One region of the Streptomyces sp. NPDC028308 genome, then DNA from elsewhere that is predicted to be linked to it. Evidence: riboswitches for the same ligand, from Rfam matches in the RefSeq annotation. Region 1 holds a riboswitch; each other region holds the start of a gene.
The links. A riboswitch is a leader RNA that binds a small molecule or an ion and turns the genes downstream of it on or off. The one in region 1 is predicted to bind cyclic di-AMP.
Positions count from the first base shown of each region.

Region 2: another riboswitch for cyclic di-AMP. It lies ahead of ACZ4VA_RS21565 (LysM peptidoglycan-binding domain-containing protein); the one in region 1 lies ahead of ACZ4VA_RS13095 (C40 family peptidase).
Region 3: another riboswitch for cyclic di-AMP. It lies ahead of ACZ4VA_RS08180 (M23 family metallopeptidase); the one in region 1 lies ahead of ACZ4VA_RS13095 (C40 family peptidase).

Region 1 is NZ_JBVHTO010000005.1:121,219-123,407, reverse strand. It holds gene ACZ4VA_RS13105 (ATP-dependent Clp protease proteolytic subunit) at 1-173, shown strand, start outside; gene ACZ4VA_RS13100 (hypothetical protein) at 181-489, shown strand; cyclic di-AMP (ydaO/yuaA leader) riboswitch at 857-1,021, shown strand; gene ACZ4VA_RS13095 (C40 family peptidase) at 1,025-1,498, shown strand; gene ACZ4VA_RS13090 (DUF6328 family protein) at 1,578-2,111, shown strand.
Region 2 is NZ_JBVHTO010000009.1:121,165-123,353, reverse strand. It holds gene ACZ4VA_RS21570 (CocE/NonD family hydrolase) at 1-187, shown strand, start outside; cyclic di-AMP (ydaO/yuaA leader) riboswitch at 772-931, shown strand; gene ACZ4VA_RS21565 (LysM peptidoglycan-binding domain-containing protein) at 939-1,673, shown strand; gene ACZ4VA_RS21560 (HAD family hydrolase) at 1,667-2,189, opposite strand, start outside.
Region 3 is NZ_JBVHTO010000003.1:121,900-124,088, forward strand. It holds gene ACZ4VA_RS08175 (M16 family metallopeptidase) at 1-398, shown strand, start outside; cyclic di-AMP (ydaO/yuaA leader) riboswitch at 643-805, shown strand; gene ACZ4VA_RS08180 (M23 family metallopeptidase) at 818-1,582, shown strand; gene ACZ4VA_RS08185 (GntR family transcriptional regulator) at 1,768-2,189, shown strand, end outside.

The sequences.
Region 1 (2,189 bases):
GCGACACGCTGGAGGAGTTGCTCGCGCGGCACACGGGGCGGAGCCGGGAGCGGATCGCCGCCGACATCGAGCGGGACACGGTCCTGGACGCCCCGGCGGCGGTGGCGTACGGGCTGGTCGACCGGGTCGTGCCGCGCCACCGGTCCTCGCGCCCCGCGACCGGCGGAAGGTGAGGCGCCGATGCTGCCGCCCGAACTGCCTCCCCTGCCCGCGCTGACCCGCGCCGAGGCGGAGCTGATCGACCGTTACCTCGACGTCGTCGACCTGCTGGGCCGGATCAATCCGGCCCGCCCCGGGGACACCTACCGCGGCCTGCGGGCCGCCCAGGCGCTGGTCGTGAAAGCCGCCGCACTGCGGGACGCGCTCACTCTGATGCACCAGCGGGGCGAGAGCGAGGTCCACGCGCCGACCCTGGCCCAGGCCCTGCGGGTCCTGGACGGTGAGCGGCGAGCGGCCAGGGTCACCCTGCCGCCCCCGGCGGACAACTGACGCACCCCCATCCCGGGCCGGTCCCCGCCGCCGGCGCGCGGTGTCCGGCCCGGGACACAAACGCACCAAAAGGCGTACCCCCCAACGGCGTAGACGCGCCCCCTTTTTCCAGCCCTCCCGAGTTGCGCAACGCGCGTACACCAAGGGCGGAATGAGGCGTTCCGCCGCAGGTGCGCGCATGGTCGACACCCCCAACCCCCGTTCGAAATGGGGGGTGTCCACCCGAACGGGTGAGTGGTGAGTAACCCCACAAATCCCCGGTTCCGTTCGGATTTTCCGACATCCATGAGTGAAGATCCCTCCGACGACAAGCCCCCGCCGCAGCGGCGGGGCGGTCCGGGCGGACGCCGAGTCCTGCCGCCGCCCGGATGACCGGTCGACAGAAGTGGATCGGCAGGAGTGGAGGACCCAGCACGACGGGCCGCCGGAGCAATCCGCGTGGTCCTTGGGGTGAAGCCGCACACCGCGGCCGGGCAACTTCGCCAGCCCGAATCCGACAGGTCATCCTTCACAGGCGGCTGACGAAGGGTTGCGCATGACTGCGCTCAATCGTGTCCCGTCGCTGTGGACCCGGGCCGGTACGGCCTCGGCCCTCACCATCGCCGCCGTCGGCGGCAGCCTCGTGGTCCCCGGCGTCGCATCCGACGCCGCCGCGGCCTCGACGGCGACGAAGGCACTCCAGATCGCGGCCTCCAAGAAGGGTGCTCCGTACAAGTACGGCGCGACGGGGCCGCGCCGCTTCGACTGCTCCGGGCTCACGCTCTACTCGTACAAGAAGGCGGGCAAGAAGCTGCCTCGTACGGCCGCGGCGCAGTACAACAAGACCCATCACGTCTCCGCCTCGCACCGCAAGGCCGGAGACCTCGTGTTCTTCCACTCGGGCCGGAACGTCTACCACGTCGGCATCTACGCCGGGAAGGGACGGATCTGGCACTCGCCGAAGACCGGAGAGGTCGTGAAGCTCACGAAGATCTGGACGAAGAGCGTCTGGTACGGCCGGGTCGGCTGACCCGCCCGTAGAGGGCGGCGGCGGTCGCCGTCGCCCTCCGAGGGCGTGACCGGGGCCGGAAGCGGATACACGTCCGTCCATGGCCGACCGACACCCTCACTCCGCGCGGAACGAGACGTCCCTGGAGCGCGCGGACCGCAACTTCGCCGAACTGCTCCAGGAACTGCGCGTCGTCCAGACGGGCGTGCAGATCCTCTTCGCGTTCCTGCTGACCCTGGCGTTCACCCAGCGGTTCCCGTCGCTCGACACGGTGCAGCGCGCCACGTACGTCACCACGCTGCTCCTCGCCGTGCTGGCCGCCGCCCTGTTCGTCGCGCCGGCCGCCCTGCACCGGTCGCTGTTCCAGCAGAACGCCAAGGCCACCATCGTGCGGGTCTCCTCCGCTCTCGCCTCCGCAGGGCTGTGCGTCCTGACGCTGGCCTTCACCGGCTCCGTGCTGCTCGTCGTGGACGTCACGCTGGGGCGGGGGGCGGGAATCGCCGCGGCGGCGGGGACGCTGGCCGTCTGCGTGACGCTGTGGGGCGTCCTGCCCAGGCTCGTAAGGCGCTCTCTGAGGGCGAAGGGGGCCCCGGTGGGCAAACAGGGGCAGGACGGGCCGATGGGGCGCCGGTGACGGCCCTGAGGGCCCCGGCGGCGGGGAGCGTCTCCGGACGGGGCGCGCGACGCGTACGCGGGGACGGCGTGGCCGGGT
Region 2 (2,189 bases), on a different contig from region 1:
CCGTTCGGACTGGTCGATCCGGCTGCACCGGCCGGACGCCGGGTGGGACGCCCACGTGGAGACGCACTCCGAAGTCAGCTGCGACGCGGGCGAGTTCATCACCTCGAACGAGGTGATCTGCACCGACGGGGACGAGGTCGTCTTCCACCGGACGTGGGAGCGGCGCATCCCGCGCACGGCGGGCTAGCCACACCCGGCGGTTCGGCCCCCGCCGTCCAGGTCAGGGACGCGACGGGGGCCGGCGCGCGCGCCCGCGCCGCGGTCCGCGCCGGGGGACCCGCCACCGCCCGCCCCGGGTCCGCGTCGCCGCCCGTCCGGGTCCGCGCCGCCATCCGTCCCGGGGCCCGCATCGCCGCCCGCCCGGGCACGCGCCACCGTCCGCCCCGGGGTCCGCGCCACGTCCGTCCCGGGGTCCGCGCCACCGCCCGTCCGAGGCGCGCGGCGCGCGGCGCCCCGGGGCGGGTGTGACCCGGCGGCGCCTCCCAGTCGCCCGTTAATGCCCGACTTGCCTGCCTTGCTTACGCTTTGACATGTCTTAGTCGCGTGAAATGGGTCACGCCCGAATCGATCTTTCGGCCACCCCGAGTCGACAAGTCTCCCTTTGCTAAAGGCAAGTTGAGTTTCACGTTCCGGTCTAATCGGACTATTTCCACCCTGTTCAGAGGTAGATCAAATGCCTTGGCACGGGAAATCGGGCCTTGTTTCGGACATGTGCTCTCGCATACGTTCACGTCGATCCGAGCGGACCCGCCTAATCCTGCCGCCGCTCGGTGACCCCACCCACCCACGCACGGCAGGAGCGGGGGACCCACGAAAGCGCCGGTCCGGCGACACCCGGAACGGCTTGGGGTCAAGTCGCACGTCATGTGCGGCCGGGCACCTCCCAGCCCGAACCCGACAGCTCACCTCGCAGGCACCGGAGAGGAAAAAAACGCGCCATGGCCGTTCGAGGCAAGCACCGTCGTCCCCGAAACACCGTCCTCACCCGCGGGTTCATCGCCGCGGGAGCGGGCGGAGCCGCACTCGTACTCCCCCTGATCGGCGCCACCGGCGCCCAGGCGGCACAGCCGGCCCAGGCCGCGCAGTCCGTGCCGGCCGCCGTCCCGCAGGTCCAGCTCGTCACCTACAAGGTGGCCTTGGGCGACACCCTGTCCAAGATCGCCCGTGAGCACGCCAAGACCGGCGACTGGAAGAAGCTGTACGACGCCAACCGCGCCGTCATCGGCAGCAACCCGTCGATGATCCGGCCGGGCCTGAAGCTGACGGTGGGCACGAAGACCGTGAAGGGGACGGCGACGACGGCCGCCGCGACGGCCAAGACCGCCGCCGCGCCCGCGACCGCGAAGACGTACACGAACGACCTGGACGGCTGGATCAAGGAAGCCCTGGACATCATGGCCCAGAAGGGCATACCGGGCAGCTACGACGGCATCCACCGCAACATCATCCGGGAGTCCTCGGGCAACCCCCAGGCGATCAACAACTGGGACTCCAACGCCGTGGCCGGCACGCCGTCCAAGGGCCTCCTCCAGGTCATCGACCCGACCTTCGCCGCCTACCACGTGGACGGCACGTCGATGGACCCGTACGACCCGGTCGCGAACATCACCGCCGCCTGCAACTACGCCGCCGACAAGTACGGCTCGATCGACAACGTCTTCGGCGCCTACTGAGCCGGGCCCGGGGCGGCGGCCCCCCGGACCGCAAGGCCCGCTGTTCCCCGGTCCCCAGGGCCGGGGAACAGCCGTTCCAGGACGACCGCGATGCCGTCGTCCTCGTTCGAGAGGGCGATCTCGTCGGCAACCGCCCTGAGTTCGGGGTGGGCGTTGGCCATGGCGACGCCGTGGGCGGCCCAGTCGAACATCGGGATGTCGTTCGGCATGTCCCCGAACGCGATCGTGTCCGACGGCGACAGGCCGAGATGACCGGCGGCGAGCGCGAGGCCCGTCGCCTTGGTCACGCCGTATGGCTGGAGTTCGACGGTGCCCGGACCCGACATGGTGACCGTCGCCAGCGAATCGACCGTCATCCGCGCCACCGACGCCAACTCGTCGTCGGACAGCGAGGGGTGGCGGAGCAGCACCTTGCTGATGGGCCGCGTCCACAGGTCGTCACGGCGCCGCACCCGCACCGCGGGCAGCGTCGGGTGCGGCATCAGATAGCCCGGCTCGATGAGGGTGAGCCCGTCC
Region 3 (2,189 bases), on a different contig from region 1:
TGCTCGCCATCAGCGGCTCCATCGACACGCCCAACACGGGTCCCGCCCTGGACGACCTCTGGAAGGTCCTGCGCACGCTCGCCGCGGAGGGCCTGACGGACGCGGAGCGCGATGTGGCCGTGCAGAACCTCGTGGGGGTCGCCCCGCTCAAGTTCGAGACGGCGGCGGCGGTCGCGAGCACGCTCGCGGACCAGGTCGAGCAACACCTCCCGGACGACTACCAGGCGACCCTCTATCAGCAGCTCGCCGCCACGGGCACGGTGGAGGCCACCGCCGCGGTCGTGAACGCCTTCCCGGTGGACCGGCTGGTGACCGTCCTGGTGGGCGACGCCGCGCAGATCGCGGAGCCCGTGAGGGCGCTCGGGATCGGTGAAGTCAGCGTCGTACGAGCCGAGTAGGACCGTGCGGACAAGGACCCCGGTGACCGAGAGGTCGCCGGGGTTCTCGCGTTTACCCGTGGTCCATCCGGGGTTTCGCGCGCGCTTACCCGACTTCGTCCTCAATATGTCCGTATTGCTAGGTGGTTGCCCTTCTGCCCTGTGGCATGCACTACAAAAACCGCGATCCGTTTGTCGATCGAAAGACGCCCCCCTTAGCGTCAATCCGGCTGTTCGTCAGGCAGTGCGCCGCGTCCGCGGCACCGGACAGTCATCGCCGAGTCCCCGTACGGCGCGAGCCAGGGGAGCCGGGGACCCATCGCAGTCCCTGGGGTGAATCGGGCGTCCTTCCTCGCGGAGGAGGCCCGTAGGAGACCTTCCTGCTCCGAACCCGTCAGCTAACCCGGTAGGCGAGAGGGAAGGAAAGGACCAGCCCCTTCATGGCGTTCACCCGTGCCACCGGGAAGCATCGTCGTCCGAGCCGGATCACGCGGACCACCAAGAGTGCGGCGGGCGTGGCGGCTCTCACCACCACCGGTGTCATCGGAACCCTGGCCGCCCCGGCGTTCGCCGCGGACACCGCCGTCCAGCAGACCGGGCTCACCCAGGCCATCACGATCGGCGACACGGTCGCCGAGCAGATCGACGCGCAGGCCGCCGCCCAGCAGCACGCCGCCGAAGAGGCCGCGGCGCTGAAGAAGGCCGAGGAGGCCGCGCGGCAGCGCGCTCTGGCCGAGGTGAAGGAGGAGCGCGCGGCCAAGGCGCGCGCCGCCCGCGCCGCCGAGCGCAAGCTCCTCAACACCTTCGTCGCGCCGATCGCAGGCTCCTACGTCTCCACCGGCTACAAGACCGGTGGCAGCCTCTGGTCCTCCGGCAGCCACACCGGCGTCGACTTCCACGCCGCGTCGGGCACCGTCGTCCACGCCGTCGGCGCGGGCACCGTCGTCACGACCGGCTGGGGCGGTGCCTACGGCAACCAGGTCGTCATCAAGATGCACGACGGCACGTACACCATGTACGGCCACCTGTCGTCCATCAGCGTCACCGAGGGGCAGACGGTCACCCCGGGACAGCAGATAGCCCTCTCCGGGTCCACCGGCAACACCACCGGACCCCACCTCCACTTCGAGGCCCGTACGACGGCCGAGTACGGCTCGGACCTCGACCCCGTCTCGTATCTGCGCTCGCACGGCGTCAGCCTCTGACACCCGTACGACTTCCGAAGGCCCCGGCTCCGTGAGCCGGGGCCTTCGTCGTTTCGAACGGCCCTCTGTCCAAAAAATAGCCATGGATTCCGGTCCGCCGTCGGAAATTCCGTCCCGCTGCAATAGAGTCACTGAATGGGCGTCAATCGACGGCGTTTCGCGATGATTAAGGCGGAGGTCCGCTCATGCGCATTCCGGCGCACTCGGTATGCACGGCGATCCGTGACGACATCGTCGCGGGTGTCTACGAGCGCGGCGGCCGGCTCACCGAGGAACTGCTCGCCCGCCGCTACGGCGTCTCGCGCGTCCCGGTGCGCGAGGCGCTGCGCACCCTGGAGGCCGAGGGCTTCGTCGTCACCCGGCGGCACGCGGGCGCGTGCGTGGCCGAGCCCACCGAGCAGGAGGCGGCCGACCTCCTGGAGATGCGGATGCTGCTGGAGCCGCTGGGCGCCGCGCGGGCCGCGCAGCGCCGCACCGAGGCCCACCTCAAGGTGCTGCGCGGACTGGTCAGGCTGGGGCAGGAGCGGGCCAGGAGGGGCCACAGCGAGGATCTGCGGTCCCTGGGGGTCTGGTTCCACGAGACGCTCGCGCAGGCGTCCGGAAGCCC